DNA from 3 places in the Streptomyces sp. ICC4 genome. Region 3 is predicted to be linked to each of the others. Evidence: riboswitches for the same ligand, from Rfam matches in the RefSeq annotation. Region 3 holds a riboswitch; each other region holds the start of a gene.

The links. Region 3 has a riboswitch for cyclic di-AMP ahead of DRB89_RS07455 (transglycosylase family protein). Riboswitches for the same ligand answer to the same signal wherever they lie in the genome.
Positions count from the first base shown of each region.
Region 1: it holds a riboswitch for cyclic di-AMP, as region 3 does, so the genes downstream of both, DRB89_RS36210 (LysM peptidoglycan-binding domain-containing M23 family metallopeptidase) here and DRB89_RS07455 (transglycosylase family protein) in region 3, are expected to answer to the same signal.
Region 2: it holds a riboswitch for cyclic di-AMP, as region 3 does, so the genes downstream of both, DRB89_RS35615 (M23 family metallopeptidase) here and DRB89_RS07455 (transglycosylase family protein) in region 3, are expected to answer to the same signal.

Region 1 is NZ_CP030286.1:7,701,024-7,705,293, forward strand. It holds gene DRB89_RS36205 (winged helix DNA-binding domain-containing protein) at 1-760, opposite strand, end outside; gene DRB89_RS36210 (LysM peptidoglycan-binding domain-containing M23 family metallopeptidase) at 843-1,835, opposite strand; cyclic di-AMP (ydaO/yuaA leader) riboswitch at 1,839-2,035, opposite strand; gene DRB89_RS36215 (tyrosine-protein phosphatase) at 2,347-3,153, shown strand; gene DRB89_RS36220 (aspartate aminotransferase family protein) at 3,236-4,270, opposite strand, start outside.
Region 2 is NZ_CP030286.1:7,584,639-7,588,908, reverse strand. It holds gene DRB89_RS35625 (pitrilysin family protein) at 1-41, shown strand, start outside; gene DRB89_RS35620 (pitrilysin family protein) at 62-1,429, shown strand; cyclic di-AMP (ydaO/yuaA leader) riboswitch at 1,614-1,773, shown strand; gene DRB89_RS35615 (M23 family metallopeptidase) at 1,786-2,577, shown strand; gene DRB89_RS35610 (GntR family transcriptional regulator) at 2,745-3,410, shown strand; gene DRB89_RS35605 (HPr family phosphocarrier protein) at 3,630-3,911, opposite strand; partial or broken gene DRB89_RS35600 (GNAT family N-acetyltransferase) at 4,097-4,270, shown strand, end outside.
Region 3 is NZ_CP030286.1:1,645,743-1,650,012, reverse strand. It holds gene eno (phosphopyruvate hydratase) at 25-1,317, opposite strand; gene DRB89_RS07455 (transglycosylase family protein) at 1,614-2,306, opposite strand; cyclic di-AMP (ydaO/yuaA leader) riboswitch at 2,309-2,480, opposite strand; gene DRB89_RS07450 (transglycosylase family protein) at 2,756-3,793, opposite strand; gene DRB89_RS07445 (cytochrome P450) at 3,936-4,270, opposite strand, start outside.

The DNA.
Region 1 (4,270 bases), 6.1 Mb from region 3:
CGCCGCCCGGCCCCTCCAGCCGCCGCAGGCCGTGGGAGAGCTCGGCTTCCCGCAGCGCCTGCCTGACCCTGCCCCGCTGGACCAGCGCGAACTGCGCCACGTCCGCCACCGAGGCGGGCCCGAAGCCCTCCAGGTAGCGCACGACGAGCGCCCGCAGGGACTGCGCGGAGGCCTCGGGATCGGCGGGGACCGCCCGCGTCGTCCCGTACCGGGACGCGACGTACGACGGCCGCTCGCCGAAGGACCACGGGTGCGCGGTGGGCGCGTGCAGCAGCGGCGCGTACTGCCGAAGTCCCCACCAGGCTCCGGGCTGCGGCGGCTCGCCCAGCCGCTGTTCCAGCCACCGCTCGCACTCCGCGGCCGTACGGGGCCGGTCGGCGAAGGCCAGCAGCCGCGGCACCAGCTCGTCGGCGTCCTCGGCACTCAGCCCCGACGCCGTGAACCGGCTGCCCAGCCGCGCCGCCCGCACCCCCGGCTGCACCGCCTCGCGGAAGGCGGGGAAGTCGTCGGCGTGCACGGCGTGCAGGGTGATCCGCATCAGGGTCGACTTGACGATCTCGCGGCCGGTGAACGCGGCGTCGAGAGCGGCCGGATCGAAGTCCGCGAGCCGGTTCCACAGCGCGAGGTACGGCGAGGCGGCCTGCTGCGCCTGCAGCGCGACCACCCGCCGGACCCCGTCGGTGACACCGAGCGCCTCGCGCCCGAGCAGCAACTGCCGTGCGAGGGTGGAGCGGTTGAGCTCCCTTGCCGTGACCGCCATGCCGTGCACCCCGTCCCGTGAGCGGACGGGCAGTCTAGTGCTGCGACCGGGAAGGCCCACCGGGTCGCGGCGCCGGACGGAGTCAGATGCTGACGCCCTTCGACCGCAGGTAGGCCAGCGGGTCGATGTCCGAGCCGTACGAGGGACCGGTGCGGATCTCGAAGTGGAGGTGCGGGCCGGTCACGTTGCCCGTGGCGCCGGAGAGGCCGACGGTCTGCCCGGCGCTGACGCTCTGGCCGGACGAGACGTTGAGCTGGGAGAGGTGCGCGTACTGGCTGTACTTGCCGTCGGCGTGCCGGATGACGACCTCGTTGCCGTACGCGCCGCCCCAGCCGGCGGAGACGACGGTGCCCGCCCCGACCGCCTTCACGGTGCTGCCGGTGCTCGCGGAGAAGTCGACGCCGGTGTGGTAGCCGCTGGACCACATGGACCCGGCGACCTTGTACGCGGTGGAGGCGCCGCCGCTGACCGGGGAGACGAACCCGGCCGAAGCGGGGGCGGCCTGCTGCTGCTTGGCGGGGGCCTTGGGTGCGGGCGCCTTGCGTGCGGGCGCCGCCGGGGCCTCGGCGCCGCCGGAACCGGACGCGTCTTCGGCGGACTCGGAGGAGTCGGCGGACTGCTCGGCCGGCGCGGCCGGCGCGGCCGGAGCGGCCGCCCGGCTCGGAGCGGCCTCGGCCGTGCCCTTCGCGCCGAGCGTCAGCTTGAGGCCCGGGTGGATCAGCGACGGGTCGGACCCGACGGCAGCCCGGTTGTCGGCGTAGAGCTGCTCCCAGCCACCGCTGAGGTGCCGGCTCTCGGCGATCTTGGAGAGGTGGTCCCCGGGCACCACGGTGTAGACGGTGGGGGCGGCCTGCGCAGTGGCGGGCGCGGCCTGGAGCGAGGCCGGGACCTGCGGCGCCGAGGCCGGCGCGGTGGCAGGTGCGGTGGCGGGTGCGGCGGCCGGGGCGCCGGCCGCGTGGGCGCCGGCCGCCCCGAGCAGCGGAAGCGCGAGGGCCGCGCCACCGGTGCCGGCGGCGGCGAAACCACGGGATATCGAGCGGGACTTCGGACGGCGGTGCTTACCCGTTCCAGGCATGGCGAATTTCCTCTCCGACGCCTGCGAGGTGAGCTGTCGGGTTCGGACTGGAGATGTCCGGCCGCCCACGTGCCGGCGAACAGCACATGTACGGCTTCACCCCGAGCTGTCCCGTTGTAAAGATCTCGACGGAGATCCGGAACAGCGGCTTACCTGGTTCCCCCGCTCCTGCCGCGCGCGTGAATAGTCGGATGCGGTTTCCGGTCGGCGGCAGGATTAGGCGGTCCGTCCGGATCGATCGCGAACGTAATCGAGTCCGGCCGCACGGAACAAGTCTTGAATTCCCCAACAGAATCTTGAAGATGACGGTGCGCCGGAATTCTGGTCACCCTCCGTCCATTCCGCACCTTCAACGACCGCTCCGGCTAGGCAATTCGGCATTCGCGATCAGGCACTCACCGTCACCGTATGATCTGGCTCACGGGACGTGTCCGATCTCGGCGCTCGCCATGGCAAGTTGGCCACAAGTAGCGTAATTCGGACACCAGCGACGACGACACGGAGGACCCCTGTGACCCAGCGGATATCCCAGACCCCCCACGCGGGGCCGACCCTGGCCGGCGTACGCAACTTCCGCGACGTGGGCGGGCTGCCGACCACGGACGGACGGAGGGTCAAGACGGGACGACTGTTCCGAAGCGGACATCTGGCGCATGCCACCGAAACCGATGCACAGTTCCTCGCTTCGCTCGGGCTGCACACCGTCTTCGACTTCCGCAACGACGCCGACCACGCGCTGGAGGGCCCGGACGTGGAGCTTCCCGGCGTGCGGAACATCAACATCCCGCTGTCTGACCCGGCGGACGGCCGGGAGTTCTGGACGATGGTCCGCGACGGGGACCTCGCCCAGCTCCGCGAGATCCTGGGTGAGGGCAAGGCCGTCGCGCGGATGTCCCGTTCGTACCGCACGATCATCAAGACCCGCACCGCCGAGCACAGCCGGGTCGTCCACGCCCTCGCCGAGGACAGCGTCCCCGCCCTCATGCACTGCGCGGCCGGCAAGGACCGGGCCGGCCTGTCGATCGCGGTCACCCTGCTCGCGCTGGGCGTCGGGCGCGAGGCGATCGTCGCGGACTACCTGGAGTCCAACGCCCCGCACAACCGCTACCGGGTCCGCCGGGGCAGCGAGGCGGCCCAGCCCCGCACCGCCGAGGTGGCGGAGCTGCTCGCCCCGCTCTTCGACGCCCGCGCCCCGTACCTGACCGCGGCCTTCGAGACGATCGACGAGGAGTGGGGCGGGGCGGAGCGCTACCTCGGCGAGGGGCTCGGGCTCGCACCCGAGACCCTCGGCCGGCTGCGCGACCGGCTGCTGGACTGACCTCGCGCGGCACAACACGGCACACACGGCGCGGGGCGGGCCGCCGGGTCCGCAGACCCCGCGGCCCGCCCCGCCCGTCCGCTCAGCGGTTGGCGACCGCCTGCTTGACCAGCGTCCTGCCGAAGTCCCACATCAGCGCGCCGCCACCGTGCGCCTCGTCCATGACCTCGCGGAAGGCGCCGACGAACCGGTCGACGTCCGCCTCGTCCACGATCAGCGGCGGGATCAGCTTGATGACTTCGAGGTGGTCGCCCGAGACCTGCGTGAGGATCCGGTGCTTCTGCAGCAGCGGCACCACGACCATCTGCGCGAACAGCCCCTTGCGGGCCGCCTGCAGCATGGTCCACCGGCTCCGCAGCCCCAGCGAGGACGGCCGGCCGAACTCGATGCCGATCATCAGCCCGCGTCCCCGTACCTCGTGCAGCAGCTCGTACTCGTCGACCAGCCCGGCGAGGCGGCCGCGCAGCAGGTCGCCCATCGCGCGGGCGTTGGCCACCACCCCCTCGTCCTCCATGACGCAGAGCACCGCGAGTCCGGCCGCCATCGCCTGCGCGTTGGAACCGAAGCTCGCGGAGTGGACGAGCACCCGGTCCATGGACGAGTAGACCTTCTTGAAGATCCAGTCCTTGCCCAGGGTCGCGCCGACCGGGACGTAGCCGCCCGAGAGGGCCTTGGCCACGCACACCAGGTCGGGTTCCACCCCGGCCTCGTGCTGGTAGGCGTAGAAGTCCCCGGTCCGTCCGAGGCCGGTCTGCACCTCGTCCGCGATCAGCAGCGCCTTGTGCCGGTGCAGCAGCTCCTGCGCGGCAGCCAGGAAGCCGGGCGGGGCGGCGAGCACCCCCTTGCCCTGGATCGGCTCGACGACGAAGGCCGCCACGTCGCCCTTCTTCAGCTCCCGCTCCAGGGCGGCCAGGTCGCCGAGCGCGATCCCGGTGTCGGGGAGCAGCGGGGCGAAGCCGTCCCGGAAGCCGGCTTCGCCGTTGACCGACAGCGAGCCGGTGGTGAGCCCGTGGAAGGCGTGGTCGCAGTAGAGGACCCTGGGCCGCCCGGTGGCGTACCGGGCGAACTTCAGGGCCGTCTCCACCGCCTCGGTGCCGCTGTTGCCGAAGAAGACCCG
Region 2 (4,270 bases), 5.9 Mb from region 3:
AAACCCACGCGAGCGACGAGAACGAGGGGGCGGAGCAGTGAGCGACACCGCAGCCGTCACGATGACCTTCCACCCGCGCCCCGAGGCCGGCGAGCCGCAGCCGTGGGCCTTCCCGGCCCCCGAGCGCGGGGTACTGGCCAACGGCCTGACCCTGCTGCGCTGCCACCGCCCCGGCCAGCAGGTGGTGGCGGTCGAGATCAACCTCGCCGCCCCGCTGGACGCGGAGCCCGAGGGCCTCGACGGCGTGGCCACCATCATGACCCGCGCCCTGTCCGAAGGCACCGACAAGCACTCCGCCGAGGAGTTCGCGGCCGAGCTGGAGCGCTGCGGAGCCACCCTCGACGCGCACGCCGACCACCCGGGCCTGCGGGTCTCCCTGGAGGTCCCGGCCTCCCGGCTGCACAAGGCGCTGGGCCTGCTCGCCGAAGCGCTGCGCGCGCCCGCCTTCGCGGACGACGAGGTCGACCGCCTGGTGCGCAACCGGCTCGACGAGATCCCGCACGAGAGCGCCAACCCGCAGCGCCGTGCCGCCAAGCAGCTCTCGAAGGAGCTGTTCCCGGCCTCGCTGCGGATGTCCCGCCCGCGCCAGGGCACCGAGGAGACGGTCGCCCGCATCGACTCCGCGGCCGTACGCGCCTTCTTCGAGGCCCACGTGCGCCCCGCGACCGCCACCGCGGTGGTCGTCGGCGACCTGACCGGCATCGACCTGGACGCCGTCCTGGCCGACACCCTGGGCAACTGGACCGGCGACACCGCCGAGCCGCGCCCGGTCCCGCCGATCACCGCCGACGACACCGGCCGCGTGGTCATCGTGGACCGGCCCGGCGCCGTCCAGACGCAGCTGCTGATCGGGCGCATCGGTCCGGACCGCCACGACCGGGTCTGGGCGCCCCAGGTGCTCGGCACGTACTGCCTGGGCGGCACCCTGACCTCCCGCCTGGACAAGGTGCTGCGCGAGGAGAAGGGGTACACCTACGGCGTGCGCGCCTTCGGACAGGTGCTGCGCTCCACCGCCGACGGCAAGGGCGCCTCGATGCTCGCCATCAGCGGCTCGGTGGACACCCCGAACACCGGCCCGGCGCTGGACGACCTGTGGAAGGTGCTGCGGACCCTCGCGGAGGGCGGTCTGACCGACGCCGAACGGGATGTGGCGGTGCAGAACTTGGTGGGCGTGGCCCCGCTGAAGTTCGAGACGGCCGCCTCTGTCGCGGGCACGCTCGCCGACCAGGTCGAGCAGGAGCTCCCGGACGACTACCAGGCGCAGTTGTACGCGCGGCTCGCCGAGACCGGGACGGTGGAGGCCACTTCGGCGGTCGTCAGCGCCTTCCCGGTGAACCGGCTGGTCACGGTCCTGGTGGGCGACGCCTCGCAGATCGAGGAGCCCGTACGGGCCCTGGGGATCGGTGAGGTGACGGTCGTTTCCAACTGACGGGCGATCCAGGGGACTCCGGCGGCTTGTCCGCCGGAGTCCCTTTTGCCTGTTTAGTCGCGTGGTTGCTTGTATGTGGTGTGGCGTACGCAACAAAAAGGCGCGTCTGTTTGGCGATTGACTGATGATCCGCCTAGCGTCGTCCGTGCTGTCCGTCAGTTGTACCCGCCGCGTCCGCGGCACCGGACAGCGATCGCCGAGTCCCCGTCAGGCGCGAGCCTGGGGAGCCGGGGACCCACATGTGTCCCTGGGGTGAATCGGACCCCCTCGCAAGAGGAGGCCCGTAGGAGACCTTCCTGCTCCGAACCCGTCAGCTAACCCGGTAGGCGAGAGGGAAGGAAAGGATCAGCCCCTTCATGGCGTATGGCAGTCGTGCCGCCGGCAAGCACCGTGGTTCCAGTCGTATGAGCCGCAAGACCGCCGGCTACGCCGGCATAGCCGCCCTCGCCGCCACCGGCGTCGTCGGCTCCCTGGCCGGTCCCGCGTTCGCCGCGGACAAGGCCCCCTCGCTCGAGGACACCGGCCTGAACACCATCGTCGTGGCCGACGAGCTCGCGGGCGAGATCCAGGCCCAGGCCGACTCCCAGCAGCGCGCCGCGGAAGCCGCCGCCGCCAAGGCGAAGGCGGAAGCCGACGCGAAGCAGCGGGCCGCCGAGGCCAAGGCGAAGGCCGAAGCCCAGGCCAAGGCCGAGCGCGAGGCCGCGGAGCGCGCCGCCCGCGAGGAGGAGCGCAAGCGCCTCAACACCTTCGTCTCCCCGATCGACGGCTCCTACGTCAGCACCCAGTGGCACGCGAGCGGCGGCATGTGGTCCTCCGGCAGCCACACCGGCATCGACTTCCACGCCGACTCCGGCACCGCGGTCCACGCCGTGGGCCTGGGCACCGTGGTCGAGGCGGGCTGGGGCGGCGCGTACGGCAACAACGTCGTCATCAAGCACGCGGACGGCACCTACACCCAGTACGGCCACATGCTGAAGCTCAGCGTCTCCGTGGGCCAGCAGGTCGCCCCGGGCCAGCAGATCGGCCTGTCGGGCAACAGCGGCAACTCCAGCGGCGCGCACCTGCACTTCGAGGCCCGCACCGGTGCCGACTACGGCTCGGACATCGACCCGATCACCTACCTGCGCTCCCACGGCGTCACCGTCTGACGGACACCGCCCCGCACCGCACTTCTTCCGCGAAGGCCCCGGCTCTCCCGAGCCGGGGCCTTCGCGTTGTGTGAATGTTTCGCATTACCGGCCGCCCTCGGAAATTATCGTGTGTTGCAATAGAGTCGCAGCGCGCACAGTCATACGAAATAGGCGGAGGTCCGGTCTTGCGAATTCCCGCGCACACGGTATGCACAGCAATCCGCGACGACATCGTCTCCGGGGTGTTCGGCCCCGGGGGCCGGCTGACCGAGGAGGTGCTGGCCCGCCGGTACGGAGTCTCGCGCGTCCCGGTGCGCGAGGCGCTGCGCACGCTGGAGTCCGAGGGGTTCGTGACCACCCGCAGGCACGCCGGCGCCTGCGTGGCCGAGCCGACCGAGCAGGAGGCCGCCGACCTCCTGGAGCTGCGGATGCTGCTGGAACCCCTCGCCGCCGCCCGGGCGGCCCGGCGGCGCAGCGAGGCCCACCTCAAGGTGCTGCGCGGCCTGGTCAGACTGGGCCAGGAGCGGGCCAGGAGGGGCCAGGGGGAGGATCTGCGCTCGCTGGGGGGTTGGTTCCACGAGACGCTCGCCCAGGCGTCCGGCAGCCCCGGGCTGATCTCGCTGCTCACCCAGATGCGCCACAAGGTGGCCTGGATGTACGTGGTGGAGGCCCCGGCGCGGCCCGTGGAGTCCTGGGCGGAGCACGGCGCGATCGTGGACGCGGTGGCCCGGGGCGACGCCGAGCGGGCCCGGGCGCTGACCGCGCTCCACGCGGACCGGGCGGCCGGGGCGCACCGCATACGCGTGAGGACTTTGCAACCTGCCGTAAACACGGCGAGCGGCTCGCTTTAACATTCGCCGTATACAAAGGTTGGATATCCTGGCGGCATCGCCCGATTCGGCGCCGGGAATTCCGTGCGCAATGGCGCGGTGTTCCAGGGAATTCATTTCCGCGGGCCGACCGCCGGAATCGAAGTCCGCCGGGCGAAAAACGCCGAAGCCGCTGCTCCCGACCGGGGTCGGGGGCAACGGCTTCGCGGTGCGAGGTCCTGCGGGTCGAACCCGAAGGGGTCAGACGGTCTCGGGGAGCTGCTCGAGACCCTCGGCGACCAGCTTCGCGAGGCGGTCCAGCGCGGCCTCGGAGCCCTCGGCGTCGGACGAGAGGACGATCTCCTCGCCGCCCTGGGCGCCGAGGCCCAGGACCGCCAGCATGGAGGCGGCGTTGACGGGTTCGCCGCCGGCCTTCGCGATGGTCACCGGGACGCCGGAAGCGGTCGTCGCACGGACGAAGATCGAGGCGGGACGAGCGTGCAGGCCCTCGGCCCAGCCGACGTTGACGCGGCGCTCTGCCATGGTGATGCCCTTCAGGTTCTTACGGTTGTCTAGACCAGTCTCTCACGACGTCCGGAATGGTCGGACCGACCTTCGGCCCGAATCCGCCCGCCGTTCGACCTATCCCAGCTTGCACTGATTCGCGCCAGCTTGCCCGATGCGCCGCGCCCGGGCCACTTGAACCGTTCGCGCCTTAAGGTGGCCCCATGACCACGGAGTCGGACCCCTCGTACCCGGACCACTGGGAGGCGGACGTCGTCCTGCGCGACGGCGGAACCGCCCGGATCCGGCCCATCACCACCGACGACGCGGGCCGGCTGGTCAGCTTCTACGAGCAGGTCTCGGACGAGTCGAAGTACTACCGCTTCTTCGCCCCCTAC
Region 3 (4,270 bases):
CGGTTCAGCCCTTACTGTGCTTGATCAGTTCGCAGGGCGAAACCGCGGGAAGGCGCTGCGGCCCGCGTACACCGCGGCGTCGTCGAGGATCTCCTCGATGCGCAGCAGCTGGTTGTACTTGGCGACGCGGTCCGAGCGGGCCGGGGCGCCGGTCTTGATCTGGCCGCAGTTCACGGCGACCGCGAGGTCGGCGATGGTGACGTCCTCGGTCTCACCGGAGCGGTGCGACATCATGCACTTGAAGCCGTTGCGCTGGGCCATCTCGACGGCGTCGAGGGTCTCGGTCAGCGAACCGATCTGGTTCACCTTGACGAGCAGGGCGTTGGCCGAGCCCTCTTCGATGCCGCGGGCGAGACGCTCCGGGTTGGTGACGAAGAGGTCGTCGCCGACGATCTGGACCTTGGCGCCCAGCTTGTCGGTGAGGGTCTTCCAGCCCGACCAGTCGTCTTCGTACAGCGGGTCCTCGATGGACACGAGCGGGTACGCGGAGACGAGCTCCTCGTAGTACTCGGTCATCTCGGCGGCCGAGCGGGACTGGCCCTCGAACTCGTACTTGCCGTCCTTGTAGAACTCGGACGCGGCGACGTCGAGCGCGAGCGCGATGTCCTTGCCCGGGACGTAGCCGGCCTGCTTGATGGCCTCGACGATGAGGTCGAGCGCGGCGCGGTTCGACTCGAGGTTCGGCGCGAAGCCGCCCTCGTCGCCCAGACCGGTGGAGAGGCCCTTGGTGTGCAGGACCTTCTTGAGGGTGTGGTAGACCTCGGCACCCCAGCGAAGGGCCTCGGAGAAGGACTCCGCGCCGATCGGGGCGATCATGAACTCCTGGATGTCGACGTTGGAGTCGGCGTGCGACCCACCGTTGAGGATGTTCATCATCGGAACGGGCAGCAGGTGCGCGTTCGGACCGCCGAGGTAGCGGAACAGCGGGAGGTCGGAGGCCTCGGCCGCGGCGTGCGCCACGGCGAGGGAGACGCCGAGGATGGCGTTGGCGCCGAGGGAGCCCTTGTTCTCGGTGGCGTCCAGGTCGATCATCGCCTGGTCGATCAGGCGCTGCTCGGTGGCGTCGTAGCCGACGAGCTCCGGGCCGAGCTGCTCGATGACGGCGAGGACGGCCTTCTCGACACCCTTGCCCATGTAGCGGTTGGGGTCACCGTCACGGAGCTCTACGGCTTCGAACGCTCCGGTGGAGGCGCCGGACGGGACTGCAGCACGGCCGGTGCTGCCATCGTCGAGGCCCACCTCGACCTCGACCGTGGGATTGCCTCGGGAGTCCAGGATTTCCCGGGCTACGACGACGTCGATGGACGGCACGAGCATCTCCTTCTGGGATGTGACGCTGAGTGTGCGGTGGCGTGTCAGGCCGTGGGATGGCCTTGCCGCTTAGAGCCTAACCGCCTCGGGGCAGTCGGCCAGCCGACCGCCCGGGTCCTGGGACGAAAAAGGGCCTGAATGCCCCTCTTACAGGACATAGGACCCTTGATCATCGGGGATTTCCGGGCCCGCCACCGGCCCGGACCCGGCACACAGCACCGCCCGGCGCGAAGGGGGTTGCGCGCCGGGCGGTGGAATACTGCGCGTTGCGAACGCGGGACCTACGGCTGTTGCCGCAGGGTTCAGCTGACCTTCAGCTTCTGGCCCGGGAAGATCAGGTCCGCGTCCGAGACGATGTCCTTGTTGAGCTCGAAGAGCTTCTCCCAGCCGCCCGGGACACCGTTCGCCGCGGCGATGTTGCCCAGCGTGTCGCCGGACTTGACCTCGTAGGAGCCGTTGCCCGTCTTGGGGGCCTCGGTCTTCGGTGCGGCGGCCGGGCGCTCGGAGCGGGTGGTCGGAGCCTCGGTGGAGCGCTTGGTCTCCTTCTTCGGCTCGGCCTTCTTCTCCTGCTTCTTCGGCTCGGCCTTCGGCTTGGGGGTCTCGGCGGCCCCGCCCGTGTAGGACGAGTTCGACAGGCCCACGCCGCAGGACGGCCAGGCGCCCTTGCCCTGGCCCTTGAGGACCTTCTCCGCGATGGCTATCTGCTGCGACTTGGAGGCCTGGTTGGCCTGCGCGGCGTACGACTTGCCGCCGTACGCGGCCCACGTGGAGGACGAGAACTGCAGGCCGCCGTAGTAGCCGTTGCCCGTGTTGATGGACCAGTTGCCACCGGACTCGCACGAGGCGACGCGGTCCCACTCGGAAGCGGTCGCGGCGGACGCGGTGCCGGCGGTCATCAGCGGGGCCGCCACGGCGACACCGGCGACACCGGCGAGCGTGATGATGCGGGCGGCTTTGGAGCCGCGACGGTGCTTGCCCTTGCCGGAAATCAGCATGGAGTTCTCCTCACCGACGCCTACGAGGTGAGCTGTCGGGTTCGGGCGAGTGAGTGCCCGGACGAGCGGCCTAGCGCCCGTCTTAACCCCTAGCCGGTTCCGTGGCCGTCTCTCAACGGCCGGTTCCGGCGCCTACCTTGGTTCCCCCGCTCCTGCCTTCGGCGCTTACGCGACGAGTGTTCCCTCCGTCCGCCGGCAGGATTCGGCGATGCGGTCGAAGGAGCCCGCGGTGGCGGGCGACTCAGAAGGTAGACAGGTCTCTCCCCGATGTTCAACGAGAGACATCGGGGAGAAACAGGGCCTGCTTGCACTCTTCCCACCGGTGTTTGCGCAGGTGAGGGCAGGGTTTGCGGAACGCTGCGGACCGGACACGCCAGTTGACCTGAAGAGACACATGTCTCACTTACAGAAAACGGACAATCAACTGTTTCCGGACGACCTAACTGCCCTTATTCGTCGGTTAGATCCAGGTTCTGGCCGGGCTTGATCAGGTCCGCGTCCCCGCCGATGACCTGCTCGTTGGCCTCGTAGAGCGCGTTCCAGCCGCCCTTCACCCCGTTGGCGTCCGCGATCGCGGCCAGGCTGTCGCCCGCTTTCACCGTGTACGTGGGGTCCGACGCGGCGTCAGACGTGACGGGCGCCTCGACGGCGGCCGGGCCGCGGTGCTTTCCGCCGCTCTGCGCCGCGCCCGCCGCCGGTGCGCCCGGCGCGGCCGGGTCCGCGGGAGCCGACGGGTCGGCAGGTCCCACGGGAGCCACGGGGGCGGTCGGGGACGCCGGGTCGGACGGGGCCACCGGAGCCGTCGGGTCCGCGGGCACGGAGGGGTCCGCGGGCTGCTCCGGGTCCGTGGACGGCGGCGTGGGAGCCGTCGGGCTCGTGGGGGCCGTCGGGTCGCCCGGCAGCCCGGGGGGCGTCTCGGGGAGGACCGGGTCGGGCATGACGGGCAGTCCGCTGGGCGCCCCGAGCGGGTAGTCGGGCAGCAGGAAGGACGGCGAGGCGGCCGGGGAGGGGCTCCCGGGCGTCGGGGCCCCGAAGTCCGTGGACGGCGTACCCGTGCCGAGGTAGGGGATGGAGTCGTCCGGGCGGGACGGGGCCGGGGAGGGGGACGCGGTGCCCTTGGGCAGGCCCGGGTCCACAGCGGCGGCGGGCGCCTCCTGGGTCAGTCCGGCCGGCACCCCGCACAGCGGCCACGCCTGGGGGCCCTGGGAGGCCAGCACCCGCTCGGCGACGGCGATCTGCTGGGAGCGGCTGGCGAGGTCGGCGCGCTCGGCGAAGTCGAGCCCGCCGGCGTTTTGCCACTGCTCCTGCGTGAACTGCAGCCCGCCGTAGGCGCCGCTGCCGAAGTTGGCGCTCCACGTGCCGCCGCTCTCGCATTCGGCGACCTTGTCCCACGTGGAGGTCTCGGCGGCGCTGGCGCCGGTGGCCGCGAGCAGCGGCAGGGCCAGCGCGGAGCCGGCGACGCCGGCGGTGACGACAAGTGCGGGCACTTGTCGGGGGCGTCTGTGGCGGCCGTTCCCGGAACGCATGAGGCTGCACCTTTCGCATAACGGCGGGGTAACGGCAGAACCTAGCGGCCTTCGAACGCCTGTCACAAGTTCGGGCTCGAACTGGCTCCGGGTCACCCCGGTTTCAGGTGTTTTGGGGGGTGAACCGCACCGGAAGCGTCCGCAGGCCCCGCATGATGAGCCCGCCGCGCCAGCGCAGCTCCCCGGTGGGCACGGCCAGTTCCAGGTCGGGCAGGCGCGTCAGCAGGGTCGCGAGCGCGGTCTGCCCTTCGAGCCGGGCGAGCGGGGCACCCAGGCAGTAGTGGATGCCGTGCCCGTACCCGAGGTGCTGGTTGTCGGTGCGCGAGAGGTCGAGGGTGTCCGGGTCGGCGAACCGCTCGGGATCGCGGTCGGCGGCCGCGAGGACCACCAGCACGGGGTCGCCGGCCGCGATGTCCTGGCCGCCGAGGACGAAGGGCT